3 regions of the Methylobacterium mesophilicum SR1.6/6 genome follow, and region 3 is predicted to be linked to each of the others. Evidence: riboswitches for the same ligand, from Rfam matches in the RefSeq annotation. Region 3 holds a riboswitch; each other region holds the start of a gene.
What was found. A riboswitch is a leader RNA that binds a small molecule or an ion and turns the genes downstream of it on or off. The one in region 3 is predicted to bind cobalamin.
Positions count from the first base shown of each region.

Region 1: it holds a riboswitch for cobalamin, as region 3 does, so the genes downstream of both, MMSR116_RS08130 (TonB-dependent receptor domain-containing protein) here and MMSR116_RS29550 (TonB-dependent receptor) in region 3, are expected to answer to the same signal.
Region 2: it holds a riboswitch for cobalamin, as region 3 does, so the genes downstream of both, MMSR116_RS23315 (TonB-dependent siderophore receptor) here and MMSR116_RS29550 (TonB-dependent receptor) in region 3, are expected to answer to the same signal.

Region 1 covers NZ_CP043538.1:1,733,749-1,739,938, forward strand. The annotation lists gene MMSR116_RS08125 (ABC transporter substrate-binding protein) at 1-761, opposite strand, end outside; gene MMSR116_RS08130 (TonB-dependent receptor domain-containing protein) at 770-2,707, opposite strand; cobalamin riboswitch at 2,860-3,068, opposite strand; gene MMSR116_RS08135 (helix-turn-helix transcriptional regulator) at 3,438-4,184, shown strand; gene MMSR116_RS08140 (TonB-dependent siderophore receptor) at 4,412-6,190, shown strand, end outside.
Region 2 covers NZ_CP043538.1:4,911,040-4,917,229, forward strand. The annotation lists gene MMSR116_RS23300 (aldehyde dehydrogenase (NADP(+))) at 1-427, shown strand, start outside; tRNA gene MMSR116_RS23305 (tRNA-Gln) at 508-582, shown strand; gene MMSR116_RS23310 (DUF6538 domain-containing protein) at 703-2,610, shown strand; cobalamin riboswitch at 2,830-3,022, shown strand; gene MMSR116_RS23315 (TonB-dependent siderophore receptor) at 3,183-5,264, shown strand; gene MMSR116_RS23320 (DUF1624 domain-containing protein) at 5,264-6,190, shown strand, end outside.
Region 3 covers NZ_CP043538.1:6,192,542-6,198,731, reverse strand. The annotation lists gene MMSR116_RS29560 (type IA DNA topoisomerase) at 1-588, opposite strand, end outside; gene MMSR116_RS29555 (hypothetical protein) at 1,113-1,436, shown strand; cobalamin riboswitch at 1,555-1,752, shown strand; gene MMSR116_RS29550 (TonB-dependent receptor) at 2,023-4,023, shown strand; gene MMSR116_RS29545 (response regulator) at 4,296-4,961, opposite strand; gene MMSR116_RS29540 (sensor histidine kinase) at 4,971-6,190, opposite strand, start outside.

The DNA.
Region 1 (6,190 bases), 2.1 Mb from region 3:
CAGGTCCAGAAGCGGTTTGGAATGTCGACCGTCCGGTGCGCTCGCGCGAGGGTTTGAAAGACGGGATGGTGCAGGAGGGTATCGGCCAAGGATGGCCAGCCCGGCGCACCCTCGTTGACGACAATCAGGTCCGGGTTTGCCAGCGCCGCCGCTTCGAGGGGCACCTGCCCGAAGCGGTCACGCCCGATCTCGGCCGAGACATTGACGAGGCCGGCGGCGCGGATCAGCGCGTCTCCGAGCCCGCCGGGCGCGACCGTGAAGGCGTTCGGGCGCATTACGAGCGCGCGAAGGGGCCGCGTAGCCGGCACGATGGCGGCGAGACGTGCATCGAGCGATGCGACCATCACCTCGCCCCGCTCGGGATGGCCGAGCACCGCCGCGACCTGCCGGATCTGGGCGCGGACGCCGTCGAGGTCGGCCGGCACGCCGAGTTCGAGCACGGGGGCGCCGACGCGCTTGAGCATGCCCACCGTCGTGCGCGTCGTGAAGGCACCGGCGATGACGAGGTCGGGCTTCAACGCGACGACCTCCTCGGTGAGCCCCCGCGTCACCGGCAGCCCGACCGCCTCGCTCGCGACCGTCGACCCGCGCGGGTCACGGGCGAGGTAGGTGACGGCTAGCACCTGATCGCGGTCCGCCAGCCGCAGGACCAGCTCGTCGGCGCACAGGTTCATCGAGACTACCCGCATGGGTGCCCCCGCCGCGCCCACGGGCCCGGAGGACAGGATGACCGCGAGGGCGATCGCGAGGCGCGACGGCATCCGCGACCTCAGAACGACGACACGCGGACGCCGCCGTAGACGGCGAGCCCCGGCCCCTGGAAGCCGGTCGGGTTCTGGTAGCGCTGGTCGAACAGGTTATCGATCCGCCCGAACACCGTGAGTGTCTCGCTCCAGGCGTAGTTGACCGAGAGGTTCACCAGCGTGAAGCCGGGGGCCTTCAGGCGCGGCACGGAGAAGTCCCTGTTTCCGTCCACGAACGACCCCAGCACGATGAGCGTGCCAGTCATGGTCAAGCCCGGCATCAGGTTCCAGATCGCGGTGGCGCTGACCTTATTGCGTGGCCGGCGCAACAGCTCCTGATGGGCGATCTCGTCCTTCGTCACCGTGGTGGTCCAGTCCAGCCGCCCGCTCCAGAACTCGTTGAAGCGCAGGGCGACGAAGCTCTCGGTGCCGTAGGCAGTCGCCCGACCGACGTTCACGTTGGTGGAGAAGGTCGGGTAGTAGGCCGTCTGGATCAGGTTCTTGAAGTCGGTCTGGAAGTAGGTCGTGCCGACGGTCATGAACCCGTCGAACAACGGCTGTTCGAAGCCGCCGTCGAACCCGAAGCTCTCCTCCGGCCGTAGGTTCGGGTTCCCGAAGAAGCGGAAGCCCGGGTAGTCCTGATAGAGCTGGCTCAGGGTCGGCGGCTTGAAGCCGGTGCCGACGCTGCCCTTCAGGCGGGTCTCGGTGCCGGGCACGATGTAGCTCGGCGCCACCCGGAAGGTGGTCGCGCCGCCGAACTGATCGTTCGCGTCGTGGCGGATGTTGGCCACCAGCGCAGCTCCCGCGAAGGGCGTCGTCTGAAGCTCGGCGAAGCCGGCGGTGTTGCCGTTGGACCGGTCGATGCCGGTCGTCTCGAAGCGCTCGTCCTCGCGCTGGGCCCCGAACAGCACGAGGTTGCCGGGCGAGAATTGCCAATCGCCGCGGTAATCGAACCGGGTTCGCTCGCCGAGGTAGGTGGTGGGCGTCGGCGGCGCGAGTGGATCCAGCGGGCCGGCGAACAGGCGGTCGAACTTCGAGTAGTTCGCCCCGAAGACATTGTGGAAGCCCGGCACCGGCGTCCATTCGGCCTCGCCCCTCATGATCAGCTGCTGCTGGTCGTTGAGGTTCCGGTACGGCAGCGGCACGTATGGGAAGCCGCCGTCGGCTTGGTCGAGATAGGCGCTGTCGGAGAAGCGTAGAACGTAGTTCAGGCGGAACTCGTCGGTGAGTTGCGCCCCGAGCTTGGTCGAGACCGTCTTGATGTCGGTGAAGGCGGTCCGCAGCGGCACGCCGCGGGGTAGCAGCTCGAACGGCGTGACCTGGACGGCGGATTGCCGGATGTGGCCGACTGAGACCGAGTAGTCGAAGATCCCCTCCGAGCCGGAGATGTTGCCGAACTGGTTGAAGGTGCCGAACGAGCCGCCCTCGACGGTCGCCGTCGCCCGGGCCGGTCCCTCGCCGCGCTTGGTGACCACAGAGATCACGCCGCCGATAGCGTCGGCCCCGTAGAGGCCGCTCTGCGGGCCGCGCAGCACCTCGATCCGGGAGAGGTCGTAGGTCTGCAACTGGCTGAAGTCGAAGGCGCGGTTCGGGGTCGAAGGGTCGTTGACGTCGATGCCGTCGATCTGGACCTTCACGTGGTTCGAGTTGGTGCCGCGGATGAAGACCGAGGTCTGGCCGCCGGCGCCGCCGGTCTGGACGACGTTGAGGCCGGGCACCTGCTGTAGAGCATCCGGCACCGTCCGGCGCTGCTGTTCCTGAAGCAGGCGCTCAGTCAGGACGGTGACGCTCGACCCTGTGTTGGCAATCGGCGTCGGTACGCCGGTGGCCGATACCGAAATCTCGGACAGGGAGACCGCGGCCTGGGCGCCTCCCGGCGCATCGGCAAAGGGCGCGGCGACCTGCTGCGCGCGGGCTGGAACGGCGACGAGCAGCGTGGATGCGGCGCAGGACAGCGCCAGCATGCGCTGGAGCGCGGAGGGAACGGAACAGGACACGGGACGGCCTCGGGGGACGGCTGTGGCACGTCACCGCGAACAAGGCCTCGGCGGTCGGGTCCTCCAAGGAACCACGGCGCCGCGACACCTCCCAGGACACCCCGCCCGGCAAGCTCCGCGTGTGACCACGGCTGACGGCAGGTCTCCTGGCTCGCGGGTCGTCGCCCTCTCATCGTCTTCCCGGGCGAGGGCGCCCAGTGACGTCGTGATGAAGGACTCGCCGCTTACAGTTGCGGGGGCAGCCGCGGCATCGACCGAGCCCTCACGGGCGTGATCTCACCGCGTTCCCTTTTGATCCCCGAGGGGAACCGTCACTGTCAAGCTATGCCTCACGGGCTCGTGAGTCAATGCGAACGTCCATTCATTTAGCTAGCCGAATCTATTTACTCTGACAGCTTTCAGCAAGAATGAATCCTAAAACATCATTGCCTTATCCGAGTGTCACGGCGTATCTGCACCTAAAGAGCCTGACTTATTGTAATCGTTCTAATTAAAATCTTTGTCGGATTATCGACTGCGAACAAGTTACGATTTATAGTTCGGCTACATGTCTTTTGCCGAGTCAGTGGATAACGTCTTTCAACGCCCGTCCAGCACGGTCGCCCATCACCTCGGTGGGTGGCTGAGCGTCTTCACAAACGAGACTACGTTTGGGGAGACATTCCGGACGACGGCACCGGTGGGTACGGGCCTACGCGTGGTCGTCTACCTGCGCGGACGAACCAGCTTCCAGGTTGACGACTTGCCCGCGATCGCGATCGAGGCTCCCGCGCTACTCGTCGGCTTCACCGAGCGGGAACTCGTCAGGGACCAGACCGTCTCGGCGGGTCAGCCGCTAAGCAGCGTTCACGTCCGAGTCGATCCCGACCACGCCAAAACGAGCCTAGGCACCATCGCATCCGCGATGGTGCAGCTCTCCGTGGAGCGTGGTTTCGTTTTCGAGGGGCGTCCGGCCGACGCGACGATACAGGCGGTGGCGTCGCAGATCCTTGCCGCAGCGGGCCCGGCGGGACAGCCCCTGTATCAAGCAGCTAAGGCCCTCGAACTCCTCGCCCTCGTGTTCGAAGCTGAGGGATTGGCCGAGCCGGTAGGGCTCACTCGCACGCTTACGATCGTGGATCGCGGCCGCGTCGAGGCGGCTAGCGCAATAATCCTGGAACGCCTCGACTCCGTACCAGATTTCGACGCGGTAGCCCGGCGCGTCGGAATGACGCCGGCTAAGCTCACCCGTGGCTTCCGGATCACCTACGGCATGACGCCCTACGCCGTCCTCCAGGAGCGGCGTCTGCAATCGGCCTACCGGATGCTCGCCAGCCGCAAGGCGACCGTCGGTGAAGTCGCCCAGAACGTCGGATATTCCGCCCCGCACTTCGCGACCCTCTTCAAGAAGCGTTTCGGCATGCCACCAAGCGCCTTGGTCGCCGCACGAACCACATCGATCTGAAAACTTAGAACAACACTAAACTCGATCGAACGGAATCATGCTTATTCCGAAAGTATCGATCATTGTTGTGGGCGAGACTGGAGCGTATGACGGTCTTCACGACTCCGTGAAGGAGCAGCGACGTCTGCGGTCGACCGGCCGCCCGGGGCTCGAAATTTATGTGGACGTACAGGATCATCTGTCGAGTGGGCTCGCTGTACATGGTGTCCGCGAGCGCGTTTGCGTCGATGGTCGCAGTCGTTGCGGCGCAACCCGCCCCGGCTCAGGTCACCCTCGGCGAGATTTCGGTAGTCGGGGCTGAAGGCGCCGCCGCATCTGGTCCGCCGGGCGTCGGCGGTGCCAGCGGCGAGCGAGCGGATGGCCCGGTACGCGGCTTCACAGCCAAGCGTAGCGCCACTGGCACCAAGACCGATACTGCGCTGATCGAGACGCCGCAGTCGATCAGCGTCGTCACAGCCGACCAGATCCGGGCGACCGGCGCACAGAATCCGAGCGAGGCACTGCGCTACACCGCCGGTGTGCAGGTCGAGCGCTTCGGCGGCGATCCGCGCTACGACTGGATCAAGGTGCGCGGCTTCGACGTACCGGAGTATCTTGACGGTCTGCAACTGCCGAAAGGCACCTACGCGTGGTCCCGCTACGAGACTTACGGGGTCGAGCGCGTGGAGGTGCTCAAGGGGGCGGCCTCCGTGCTCTACGGGCAGTCCCCGCCAGGCGGCCTCGTCAACTTCGTCAGCAAGAAGCCCCTCGACGTGCCCTACCGCGAGGTTTTGGTACAGGGCGGCAGCTACGGGCGGCTCTTGGGTGCCTTCGACGTGACCGGCCCGGTCGATCCTGAGAAGACGGTGCTCTATCGCGTCGTCGGTCTCGGCCGCCTCTCAGACACGATCGTCGATACCGTGAACGACGATCGCGCCTTCATCGCACCGAGCGTCACGTTCCGGCCCAATGCGGCGACGCAGCTCACGGTGCTCGGCTACTACATCAAAGACGACTCGAAGTCCCTGCAGTTTCTGCCCTCTCAGGGCACGCTCACCCCGAACCCGAACGGCCGCATCCGCCGCTCGACCTTCCTCGGAGAGCCCGGCTACGATAATTTCCGCCGCGAGCAGTTCGGCATCGGCTACCAGTTCGAGCATCATTTCGACGAAGCGGTCACCTTCCGGCAGAACCTTCGCTACTCCGGTGTCAACGTCGACCTGCCGGTGGTGCGCGGCTTCGGCTTCCCGACGAACGCGGCCGGCGCAGTCACAGATTTCAGCAACGTCACCCGCCGGGCCGTGCGTTTCGACGACAACGTCAACGCCTTCACGATGGACAATCAGCTCGTCCTGAACGCGGTGACGGGTCCGCTCGCGCATACGCTCCTGTTCGGCCTCGATGTGCGCACCTTCGATCTCGGGTTCGCCACCCGCAACGCACTGACCACGAGCCTGAACGTCTTCGCGCCGGTCTACCGCGGCTTTCAACCGCTGCCGCCAATCACGGCCCGCATCCGGCAGAACCTGGAGCAGGTCGGCGCCTATGCGCAGGACCAGATCCGGCTCGACCGCTGGGTGCTGCTTCTGAGCGGACGCCACGACACCGTGAGGAGCACCACGCTCCAGCAGGTCGGCAACACGCGCATCGAGCAGACCGACCGCGCTTTCACCTACCGTGCCGGGCTGCTCTACGAGTTCGAGGCCGGAATCAGCCCCTATGTTAGCTATTCGACGCTGTTTCAGCCAGCGGTCGGCACCGGCTACAACGGCATCGTCCCACCGACCGCGCTCGGCGCCGGCTCGACGCCGTTCCGGCCGACCACCGGCGATCAGATCGAGGGCGGCGTGAAGTACCAGCCGCCCGGCACTACGAGCCTATTCACCTTGGCCGGGTTCTCAATCGACCAGCAGAATGTCTTGGTGCCCACGACCTCCGGCTTCCAGGCTCAGGTCGGCGGAGTCCGTGCGGAAGGGTTCGAGGCCGAAGCACGGGTGACCGCCTTCGAGGGTTTCGACATCGCCGCC
Region 2 (6,190 bases), 1.3 Mb from region 3:
GGCCGACCCCGTGCTTCAGGAGGAGATGTTCGGCGCCTCCGCCCTCGTGGTCCGCTGCCGGGACCTCGCCGCGATGCGCGCGGTGCTGGCCCATCTTGAGGGCCAGCTCACGGCCTCGCTGCACCTCGCGCCAGAGGACCATGCGGCCGCGCGGGAACTCCTGCCGCTCCTGGAGCGGCGGGTCGGGCGCATCCTGGTGGACGGGTTCGGCACCGGCGTCGAGGTGGCGCACGCCATGGTGCATGGCGGCCCGTACCCGGCGACCTCGGACGGGCGCACGACCTCGGTGGGCAGCCTCGCGATCGACCGGTTCCTGCGGCCGGTGAGCTATCAGGACGTCCCCGACGCCCTGCTGCCGGCAGCGCTTCAGGCCGCCAATCCGCTCAAGCTCCCGCGCCGGACCGATGGCATCCCCGACCCGCGCTGAGGAGGCGGGAAGCGGCTCCGCTTCCCGCCTCAACGGCTTGCCAGCCGGTCCCCCGGCGTCTAGAGAGCCCCGGCCCATGGTGGGGCGTCGCCAAGTGGTAAGGCAGCGGTTTTTGGTACCGCCATTCCCAGGTTCGAATCCTGGCGCCCCAGCCAAAGGCTCAAGATTCTCAGCCGGCCGTTGATTCTCCGGCTGTTTTCGGACCCGCCCGGGCCGACCGCTCCGTCCAGGTCCACTCGGGAGGTCCACTCGTCTGGACGGCAGGGATTCCTGCCTTGGCCCGTACTCATCTCCGCCGTCGCCGACAAACGGTCTTTTTTCGCCGTATCATCCCCCACGACCTGCGCCAGCGGTTCGGCCAGCGTGAGATCCTGCGCTCGCTTGGGCACGCCACGCCGGGCGAGGCCCGACGGATGGCGCAACGCCTGTGGGATGGGACAGAGACCTTGTTTAACCTCGTCCGTTTCAATCGGTCGCTCACGCGAGCCGATATCGCCCGGCTCGCGGAGCAGTACCTCGAATCCGAGTCTCTAAAGCACGATGGCTTGCTCGCCACCATCGGGCACTATCCGGAACTCGAGGATCTCCCTCCGTCCGACAGCCCGGCCTCTGAAGACGAGATAGACGACAGCAGCGATCCCGCACCGGACGGTCCCAAGGGGACGCTCAACGACCCGGCCGAATGGAAATTTCTTTATGAGGTTCGGCTAGATGGCCTGCTGCGCGATCGGTCCCTCAACAATTTCGTCTCTGTTCGCGATACCGCGAAGGATCTCGCTGCGCAAAACGGGATCGACCTCGACTCATACCCTCATTCAAACGCGCTGTGCCGCGCACTGCTCGACGCCGATATCACGATCACCGAGGAGAAACTAACCTATCTCCGCGACCGCGTCCTGCCTCATCATCCCCTGCACGCGGCCACGCATCGTGAGGCTGCTCCAGCTCCGCGATCGAGGTCTGACGCGCCTGCTGATCCTTTGCTACGTCACTCTCGCAAATTGTTCAGCGAATGCTGGACGACCTACGGTAGAGATCGGGTGGAAAGCGGTGCTTGGAAGCCATCGATCGAGCTCCAAGCTCAGTCCACCGCACGTTTATTTATTGAAATTTGCGGAGACAAACCGCTCAGTGCCTACGGGCCAGCTGATGCCACGGAATTCAAGCGTTCTTTGCTCGCGCTACCAGCCAACTATGATAAGAACAGAGAATGGCGTGAAATCCGACGCCAACACGGCATTCGCGGCTTGATTGAATACTCCAGGAACAGGTCCGACGTCAGCCGAATAAAACCTCAGACCTTTAACCGGCACCTTGCGGCGTTGTCAGGTATCTGGCGGTGGGCCCAGTCCAACGAAGTGGTCGCCAAGGGTGTGCCGTCAATCTTCGATGACTTGCACATTAACCTGAAGCGCGTGCGAGGACGGCATCACAAGGCCCGGGACGAGCGTCCGGCCTGGAATCATGAAGAACTCGCGGCCGTGCTAAATGCAGATTTATTCTTTGGAATTCGCAGTCGGCGCAGCTGGAAGAAACCAGGTCCCTATCTCCTGCGCGACGAGCGATACTGGGGGATCCTTATTGGGTCTCACAGTGGCATGCGTCGCGGCGAGATATTCCAACTCCGGGTACGACACGTCGTGCGGGATGAAGAGACTGGGATTTGGTACTTCAACCTGATGGAGCGGACCCTCGAACTGAAGGCGGAGGGCAGCGCTCGATGGGTCCCTCTCCATCAAAATCTCCTCAAGCTCGGTTTGATCGAAGCCCTGGTGGACGGACGAGGGGAGGACGAACTGCTCTTGTCGGAAGGCAGAGCGGGCGCCGAGCAGAACGACGTTCTCAATGATGGCGACGAAGCATCTTACGGTAGCGCTTTCGGAAAATGGTTCCAGCGCTTCAAATCACACCACGACGTGCGGAAGGACGTCGTATTTCACTCGTTCCGCCACTCGGCGACCACGCTCATTCTGAATGCTGGAGCTCAGCGAGAATTTGTGGAGGAAGTGATCGGCCACGAGAGCAAAGCCAGACGGTCAGAGATGGAGCGCTATTTCAAAGGCCAGACTCTCATTAAACTTAAAGATGTGATCGATCATCTAGTTTTGCCGATTGACATTGAGAGAATGATTGAGGCGGCACGCACCGTAAAATCGTTCCAGGCGGTACATTCAGGGCGGTAGTGAGCATATCTTGCTTGGAGCAGCCATTCTGATTTCGGCCTCGTCGGGCGCCGCCATTGGTCCTTTTGGCGCCCGACCCGGGTGGCTTTCAGCCTGTCGGCTTTGAAGCACCGAGCTCAAAACGCGGACGTTCGACCCATTGCAGGAACTGGCCAAACGCCGAGAGCGTGTCACGGCATAGCTATTCCGAAGTTCGCGTTGACTCACGAGTTCGTGAGGCTGTAGCTGGGCCATGACGGTTCCCCTCGGGGATCAAAAGGGAACACGGTGAGGGGTCTGCTCCGAAGCCGTGGCTGCCCCCGCAACTGTAAGCGGCGAGTCCTTCACCACCATGTCACTGGGTCACCCCGGGAAGACGGTGCGAGGGCGGCGACCCGCGAGCCAGGAGACCTGCCGTCAGCCGTGGTCACACGCGAAACGCGTCGGGCGGGGTGGTCCTGACGGGTGTCGAGACGGCCGTGCGCCAGCGCGGCTGGCAAGGCCTCGTTCGCGGTGACGTGCCACTGCCGTCCCGAGGTCCTAGGCCCGTGTTTCGTTCAACTTCCCAAAGGCGGCTTTGCGCATGCATCGCGATGCTCGCGCTCGCCCTCCCAGGCGCATCTCCGGCGCTGGCCCAGGGAGACCCGGCCGAGGCAGCAGCGGCCGCTGTAGTTCTTGATCCGCTCTCGGTCGAAGGCAGCTACACCGCCGCGCCGACCTATCAGGTCAGGGATCTCTACAGCGGGACCAAGACCGTGACGCCGCGGCTCTCGCTGCCCCAGCAGGTCGACGTCGTGCCCCAGGAGGTCCTGCGAGACACCGCCGCCACGCGCGTCGAGCGCGCCCTCGACTACGTGCCGGGCGTCAGCAAGCAGAATGACTTCGGAGCCCAGAACCTCGCGCTCTACTCGGTGCGCGGCTTCGCCACCCAGGACATCTTCTTCAACGGCTTCAACATCGCCCGCGGCTACAACGGCGCGCCGGATACCCAGAACGTGCAGTCCATCGAGGTGCTCAAGGGGCCGAGCGGGGCACTCTATGGGCGCAGCGACCCGGGCGGCACCGTCAACATCCTGACCAAGCAGCCCGTGGCCCTGCCCTTCGTCGAGATGGGCACGCTGTTCGGGAGCTTCGGCACGGCGCGCACCACCGTCGACGCCGGCGGACCCCTGAACGAGGAGGGCACCGTCCTCTACCGGTTCAACGGTGCCCTCGCGCGGCAGGATAGCTTCCGCGATTTCGTCGACGGCGACCGCGTCCTGGTCGCGCCCGTGGTGAGTTGGCAGATCAGCCCGGACACCAAGCTCACCGTCGAGGCGCAGTACCTCCGCAACCGCCAGACCTTCGACCGTGGCACCGTCGCGGTGAACAACCGCCTCGGCCTCGTCCCGCGCTCCCGCTTCTTCGGCGAGCCGGGCGACGATTCCGTGTCGGAAGCCAGGATCCTGCAGATCCGGCTCGATCACGCCTTCGACGCCGACTGGCAGCTCAGGGTCGCCGGCCACTTCAACACTGGAAGCCTCACCGGCCTGCAGACAGGTGCGACCGGCCTCCTCGACGACGGACGAACCCTGCTGCGCGAGTTCCGCCGGCACGACTTCACCTGGGGCGTGGCGATCGGGCAGGCCGAGCTCGTCGGGCACTTCGACACCGGGCCGTTCGCCCACACGGTGCTGCTCGGCCTGGAGCACGAGCGCTATAACAGCACCGAGAACCTGCTGCGCTCGACCCCACGGCTCAACCCGTTCGCCATCGACTTGTTCAACCCGGTCTACGGCCAGCCCAAGCCGCCCTTCACCCGGCGCTACAGCGCGAGCGAGAACGTCGGCAACACCGCCGTCTACGTGCAGGACCAGATCGCGCTCAGCCCGGAATGGAAGCTACTCCTCGGCAACCGGACCGACTTCTACAACCAGACCTTCCGCGACAAGGTCGGCAACGAGCGCACGGAGCAGGACCGGACCGGCTTCTCGCCGCGCGCGGGCCTCGTCTACCAGCCGCTGTCCTTCCTCTCGTTCTACGGCAACGTCGCGGCCTCGTTCCGCCCCAACACCGGCTTCGACATCGCGACCCGACCCTTCGCCCCGGAGACCGGCTTCGGCTACGAGGCAGGCGTCAAGCTCGATCTCTTCACCGGCCTGAGCGTGACCGGCGCGGCCTTCCACATCGAAAAGGAGAACGTCCTCACCACCGACCCGCGGGACTTCTTCTTCCAGATCGCCGCCGGGGCCGTGCGCAGCCAGGGCTTCGACCTCAGCTTCGTCGGACAGGTGACCCCCGAGTTCCGGGTGATCGGCGGATACGCCTTCATCGACGCCGCAGTGACCCGCGACGAGGTCCTTCGGGTCGGCTCGCCGCTCCTCAACATCCCGCGCCACTCGGGCAGCCTGCTCGGCGTCTACGAGGTCCAGGCCGGCGACTGGAAGGGCTTCGGCTTCGGCGGCGGCGTCCGGGCCGTCGGCTCGCGTCTCGGGGACAGCGGCAACGAGCGGTTTCGGCTCCCCGGCTACGTACTGACCGATGCCCTGGCCTACTATCGCTACGAGAACCTGCGCTTCGGGCTGAACGTCGATAACATCTTCGACGAGACCTACTACGAGCGCTCCTACAACGCTTTCTGGGTGGGCGTCGGCGAGCCCCGGCGGGTGGCCGTCAGCATGACGGCGCGGTTCTGATGGGCGTGCATCCGGGCACGCTGGAGGCGCCGGCGGAAAAATCGGCCAGGACCGGACGCCTCATCTCCATCGATGCCCTGCGCGGGCTGGTGATGCTGCTGATGCTCGTCGACCACGTGCGGGAGTTCTTCTACCTGCACGCCCAGGTCCGCGATCCCGTGGACCTCGCCGCGACGCCGCCCGACCTGTTCCTAACGCGGGCGGCCTCGCACCTCTGCGCGCCGGTCTTCATCCTGCTCACCGGCCTCTCGGCCCACCTCTATGGGCAGAGGCACGGCAGGCGGGCGACCGCCACCTTCCTGCTCAAGCGCGGTCTGCTCCTGCTCCTGCTGGAGGTGACGCTCGTCAACTTCGCCTGGGCCGGCAGTGTCCGGCCGCCGATCCTGTACCTGCAGGTGATCTGGGTGATCGGCCTGTGCATGGTGGCGCTGGCCGGGTTGCTCTGGCTGCCGCGGGCCGCCCTCGTAGCCGGTGCCCTGGCACTCATGCTCGGCCACAACCTGCTGGACGGTATCGCGATCCGGGCGGACGAACCAGGCTACGTGCTATGGTCGGTCCTGCACCAGCGCGGGATGATCGCGCTGCCCTGGGGCGGGATGGCGCGGACCTCGTACCCGCTCCTGCCCTGGATCGGCGTGATCGCGGCGGGCTACGCCCTCGGGCCGCTCTTCGCCGGCGGGGTCGACGCCGCGCGCCGACGCGCGTGGCTCCTCGGGCTGGGTGCGACCGCCCTGGCCGGCCTCCTAGTCATGCGCGGGCTCAACGGCTACGGCGATCCGACGCCGTGGCAGGCGGGAGCCACGCCGCTCGCCACCGCCCTGTCCTTCGTCAACCTGACCAAGTACCCGCCCTCGGCCGATTTCTTGCTGCTCACGCTCGGGCTCGGCCTCGGCCTGCTGGCGCTGTTCGAGGTTCTAACGCTGCGG
Region 3 (6,190 bases):
ACCGAAGCGCCAGGGTTCCCGGAACTCGGGCGGGCGCAGGCGCAGCGAGATGGCCCGGGTGCCGTTCAGCCCGAGGTGGTAGTCCTCGTACTGCCTGCACAGCGCTTCGAGGTAGGCGGCGTAGTCGCGCTCGCCCGAGCCGACTTCCTTGGCCAGGGCCGCGAAGGCGCGCCGGATCGAGACATCGTCGAGCGCGCCGAGCTTGATCCGGTCGACGCGGCCACGCCAGCCGAGGTGCTCCAGCACCTCCCAGGCGATCATGGAACCCTCGCGCCCGGGATCGGTCGCGATGATCACGCGCTCGACGCCGCTCAGCGCCTGCCGGATGGCGGCGATCTTCGGCTCGTGCGATTGCCCGGACCGGTTCGTGCCGCAACTGACCGGGATCGTGGCGAGCGTGATGGGCAGCGCATCGAAGCGCCAGGGCTTCCACTCGGGTCGGATACTGCCCGGCTCTTCGGCGGACAGCAGGTGCCCCTCGGCGGCCACGCAGACGGTGTTCGGTGAGCGGAAGAAGCGCTGCAGCTGCCGCATCGCCGAGGGTTTCTCGAAGAAGAACAGCGTGCGGCCGGAACGTGAAGGTGACATGTCGCTGCCCACGGTAGCGCCCGCCGCGCCCGACCACGAGTTCACATTTTGTTCCATAGCGGCCTCGCATGCAACCGGCTCGGCTCAAGAACGTCGCGGCGCGATCTCGGTCAGCGCACCGCGTGCAAGGAAAGACAGGTGGCTGTCCGGTTTGCGGCCGCAAGCGGCCCGTCCGTTTCCAGACTCAGCTGGTGGAGAAGCGGACGGTCGCCACTCTCAATCTCATCGCCCGGGGTGGCGGCGACAGAGCCTTCGTGCGGTCTTGAGCGCTCACACTGCTCAAGAGCATGGGTTCCGCGGCTGGCTGCGCGGTTGCCGCCCGCTCGAACCGGCCGGGCGGCAATGACCGAAGACGACGACGGTGATCGCCCTAGCGCGTCCGGGCCCGCGCATGTCGACGACCTGTCTGGCAGGGAAGCCGCGCAGGCCGCGCGCCGCGTTCGGCCATTCGTCGCACCGGGCGACCTCACCGAACTGTGGCGGCTGTGGGCCGTTGCCGCGTGACCAGCACAGATGAGGTCACGATGTCGAATCCCGCGAAGGGTCAGTCCGGTGACGGCCAGCACCATGCGACGCGGAGCGCACAGGAGCAGAAGACGGCCGAGGTCCAAGCGGCCGGAAGCGCCAAGGCCGATGCCGGCCATCCTGTGGTGATGGAGGGTGGGAAAGCCGAGACGCCGACGGAGGGCAGAGGCCATCCGAAATCGGCCGCGTCCAACGCACCGTCCGGCGCAACCAGCGACGCCGCCACGAGCACGGCGACGGCGGGCAAGGCCGAGAAGGAAGCCGCGGCGGCGGCAGGTGCCGACAAGGATCAGCACGGTCGCGGGCATCGCAAGGCTGAATAGCGGGACTGCACGCAGCGGGAGCGGCCGGCCACTCCCACAAGGCGCGCTCCCGAACGCAGCCAAAAGGGCACACGTCACAGGAACGCGCTTCGTCGCGTTGACGAAGCTTTGGCCGATCACCTAGCCTGACTGTGACGGTTCCCCTCGGGGATCAAAAGGGAACGCGGTGAGGAGCCTGCTCCAAGGCCGCGGCTGCCCCCGCAACTGTAAGCGGCGAGCCCAGCACCACCGCGTCACTGGATGAGACCCATCCGGGAAGACGGTGCGAGGGCGGCGACCCGCGAGCCAGGAGACCTGCCGTCAGCCGTGGTCACACGCGAAACGCGCCGGGCGGGGTGTCCTGGTGGGTGTCGAGACAGCCGCGCTGACGCGGTTGTCTCGGACTTGTTCGCGGTGACGTGCCACTGCCGTTGCCGAGGCTCCCGTGTTCCACCGTCAAACCGGCCGACGGCTCTCGACCTTGTCGGGCCTCGGCCTCGCCGCACTCGCATCAGCGGCTGTAGCCCAGGACCGATCCACGTCGCGTGCGGCGACCACCGAGGCGACGCTGGAGGAGATCTCGGTCACGGCGGAGACCGCCGCGGCCATGGCTCCGCAAGCCGGTCCGTCCGCGAGCGCAGGCTATGTCGGAGGCACGACCGGCATCGGCGGGATCAGCACACCGGTGGACTCCGCCAGTTCCGGCGTCATCACGGGTGCGCAGGTCAACAGCCGCCCCGTGACCCGCCCCGGCGAGGTGCTGGAGGCGGTGCCGGGGCTGATCGTCACACAGCACTCGGGCGAGGGCAAAGCCAATCAGTTTTTCCTGCGCGGCTTCAACCTCGACCACGGCACCGACATCGCGCTGTTCCTCGACGGCATGCCGCTCAACATGCGCACCCACGCCCACGGCCAGGGCTACGCCGACATCAACTTCCTCATCCCCGAGCTTGTCGGTGCCGTGGAATTCCACAAGGGGCCGTATTTCGTGCGCGACGGCGATTTCGCCTCCGCGGGCTCGGTGCGGATCGACTACCTCGACGCGACACCCAGGAACGTCGCCCTCACATCGATCGGCAGCTTCGGCTACAAGCGCGCCCTGTCGATCACCACCGTGCCGCTGGGCGAGGGCAACCTGCTCCTGGCTGGCGAGGCGCAGGTCTATGACGGCCCGTGGGTCGTCCCGGACGCGCTGCGCAAGATCAACGGGGTGGCCCGCTACAGCCAGGGCACACCGCTCGACGGCTTCTCGATCACCGGCATGGCCTACGCAGCCCGGTGGACGGCGACCAACCAGATCCCCGAGCGCGCCGTCGTCTCTGGCCTCATCAGCCGCTACGGCACGATCAATCCCGCGGATGGCGGAGACACCTCGCGCTTCTCGCTCTCGGGCAAGTTCAGTGCGACGGACGATACGGGCGTGACGCGGGCCTCGGCCTACATCATCCGGTCCCAGCTGAACCTGTTCAACGATTTCACCTACTTCCTCAACGACCCGGTCAATGGCGACCAGTTCCACCAGCTCGATCAACGCATTATCGGCGGCGGCGAGGCCCTGCACATCTTCCAGGGCGACCTGTTCGGGCGCCCGATGGAGAACGAGATCGGCGTGCAGACGCGGACCGACTCGATCCGTGTCGGTCTGTTCAACACCACGAACCGGCAGTACCGTTCCGGGGTGCTCGACGATCGCGTGCTGGAGACGAGCGGGGCCTTCTACTTCGACAACCGGGTCCGCTGGACCGACTGGCTGCGCACCTCGATCGGCTTCCGCGCGGACGGCTACTCCGCCAGCGTCGTCTCGGACACGCCGGCCAATTCCGGCCAAGCGCGGGACGGCATCGTCAACCCGAAGCTCGGCCTGACGCTCGGGCCGTGGTTCGACACCGAACTCTACGTGAATTACGGCGGCGGCTTCCACTCGAACGACGTGCGCGGCGTGACCGCCACCGTCGACCCGACGTCGTCGCTGTTCAACACCACCCGCTCGCCGTTCCTGGTGCCGTCCACGGGCTACGAGGTCGGGCTGCGCAACCGCTCCATCGCCGGTCTGGAGACGAGCCTCGCCCTGTTCCGGCTCGACTTCGCCTCGGAGAACCTGTTCCAGGGCGACACCGGCACGACGGAGCCGAGTCGCCCGACCCGGCGCTTCGGTGTCGAGTGGACGAACCGCTACGCCGTAACGCCCTGGCTGTCGCTGGAGGGGGACCTGACGATCACCAACGCCCGGTTCTCGGACTACGATCCGGTCGGCAACCGCGTGCCCGAGGCGCCCACCACCATCGCCTCGGCGGGCGTCACCTTCGGCGAGCCGCTCGGCTGGTTCGGCTCCCTGAGATTCCGCTACTTCGGCCCGCGACCCCTGATTGAGGACAACTCGATCCGCTCGCGACCGACCGCGCTGTTCAACGGCCGGGTTGGCTACAATTTCGAGACCGGCATCAGCGTCTCGCTGGACGTGCTGAACCTGACCAACAGCAAGTCCGACCAGATCACTTACGCGTACGTGTCCCGCCTGCCCGGCGAGGCGGCGGAGGGGCTGATCGACCGGGTCTTCCATCCGGTGGAGCCCACGGCCGTGCGCCTGACCATCGCGGGTCGCTTCTGAGCCCACCCGCGTGCGTCCGGACGCTCGGCGGGCCTTTTCTGGGCCAGAGGCGGGCGCGGAGACGACGGTCCGCGTCCATGCTTTGCTGCTCGAAGGCGGGCCGGCGCAGATCCACACCGAGCGGCCCGTCCGCTTGCGACCCAACCCAGCCGCCCCGACCGCTGCCGACTCTTCTCAGAAGCGGCCGCTCGTCAGCCGTCCGGCAACTTCGGCTCGGGGTGGATGTCAGTCTGTTGGCTTTTGGTCGAGAAGTCGTCAGAGCGCACGAAATCCTAGGGCTTCCGCAGGGGCATTCGTTCCTCGGAGGGCGATACAAGCCCAGCCCCGATCGCGATCCAGACGAGATGGGCATCGGTGCGCGCCCCGAGAGTGGCGCGGATCACCGAGAGGTTGTTGTGCACCGTCTTGAGGCTCAGACACAGCGCCTCGGCTACGCTCTGGGCGGTCATCCCGCCCGCGGTCAGGCTCAGGATTTCGAGTTCCCGCGGGCTGAGGTCGTCGAGCGCCGTGCGCCCCCCGGCCACCTCGTCCTGGGCGATCGCGCGCGCGATGTCGGCGCTCATCGCTCGCTCGCCGCGGAGCACGGCGGCCACCGCCGCCAGCAGCTCACGGGGTGAGCTCGCCTTGCTGACATACCCGCTCGCCCCTGCGGCGAAGGCTTGGCGCGCGATCAACGCTCCGGTGCGCATGCTGAACACGACGATGCGGGCGGCCCCGTCCCATTGGCGGATGTGACGGATGGCCTCGATGCCGCTCGGGCCGGGCAGCGACAGGTCGAGGATCACGAGATCGGGCTCGTGAGCCTTGTATTGGCAATAGGCCGCTGCCGCGCTCTCGGCTTCCGCGACCACGACCAAGCCTGGCTGTCGCTCGATCAGGCGGCGATAGCCCTCCCGCACGACGGGATGGTCATCGACGAGGAGGATGGACGTGGCCATGCGGCGACCTCAGCCGACGGTTGGCACGGATGCGCAGGCCCGGATCCCGGTGCCGGTGCCGGTGAGCGAGAACGCTCCGCCGAGGGCGGCGAGCCGTGCGCGGATGCCGACGAGCCCCCGGCCGGTATGGGACGCGGCTCGGGACGCATCGCCGCCGCCGTCGTCGTCCAGCGTCAGCGTCACCGTCCGTGGCCCGGCCTCCGACCGGTCGAGCCGCAGGAAGACCCGGCTCGGCCTGCCGTGGCGCAAGGCGTTCGTCAGGAGTTCCTGCGCGATCCGGTAGAGGCTCGCCGCGACGTTCTCGGGCATGTCGGTGAGATCGCCCGTCACATCGAGATGCAGGGCCGGGCCGGACCTGAGTTGTCCTCGCCAGTCCGCGACGAGGCTACGCAGCGCCTCCTCCAGACCGGCTTCGGCGAGATCCGGCAGTTCGAGGCGGGCCAGCGCTCCACGCAGGCTCTCCCGCATGGTGGCGATGATGGCCTCGATGCCCTGGGCGTCATCGCGAAGATCCGCGCGCTCCGGGGGCGCCGCCAGTTCGATCGCTGCGGCACGGGCACCCACGGCGGCAAGGCACTGGCCGAAGGCATCGTGCAGGTCGCGCGCGAGGGCCTGCCGCTCGTCTTCCTGAACCGTGACGAGCCGCTGCATCAGGCCCGCGCGCTCGGCTTCGGTGTGGGCGAGCCGGTCAGCGAGTGCGTTGCAGGCGCGGGCAACGCGGTCGAACTCGGTGGCGGCGAAGCGTGGCAGCGACGGTCGGGGGCCGGCCGTGTCGAGGTTCTCCAGCCCCTGCACGATCCGCCCGGCCGGAGCGACGAGGCGCATCACGGCGAGCCAGTTCAGCAGCACCGTCGCCGCAGCCAGACCGAGGGCGAGGCCCGCTGCAAGGCACGTCCGCCGCCAGAGACGCGCCGCCGATGCCATCGGATCGGGCCATGTCGTGACGCTGCCGATCGTGCGCTCGCGAAACACGACCGCCCGGATCGTTGGCGCGGTATCGGTTCCCCGGACGAGCGCCGTGCGGAACCACGCGGGGGCGGCATCGAGGCCGTCCCAGTCACCGCAGAAGCGGCGGGGCAATTCCACGCCGAGATGGATGTCGGCGCAGATGCCCGGCAGGAGCGTGAGGACCGCCGGTGCGGCCTGCGGCGCGCTGACCGGCATCGCGGCCGGCCCGGCGCTTCCGAGGCCCGGCTGCCGCGCCAGCTGCGCGGCGATCCGATCCGCCG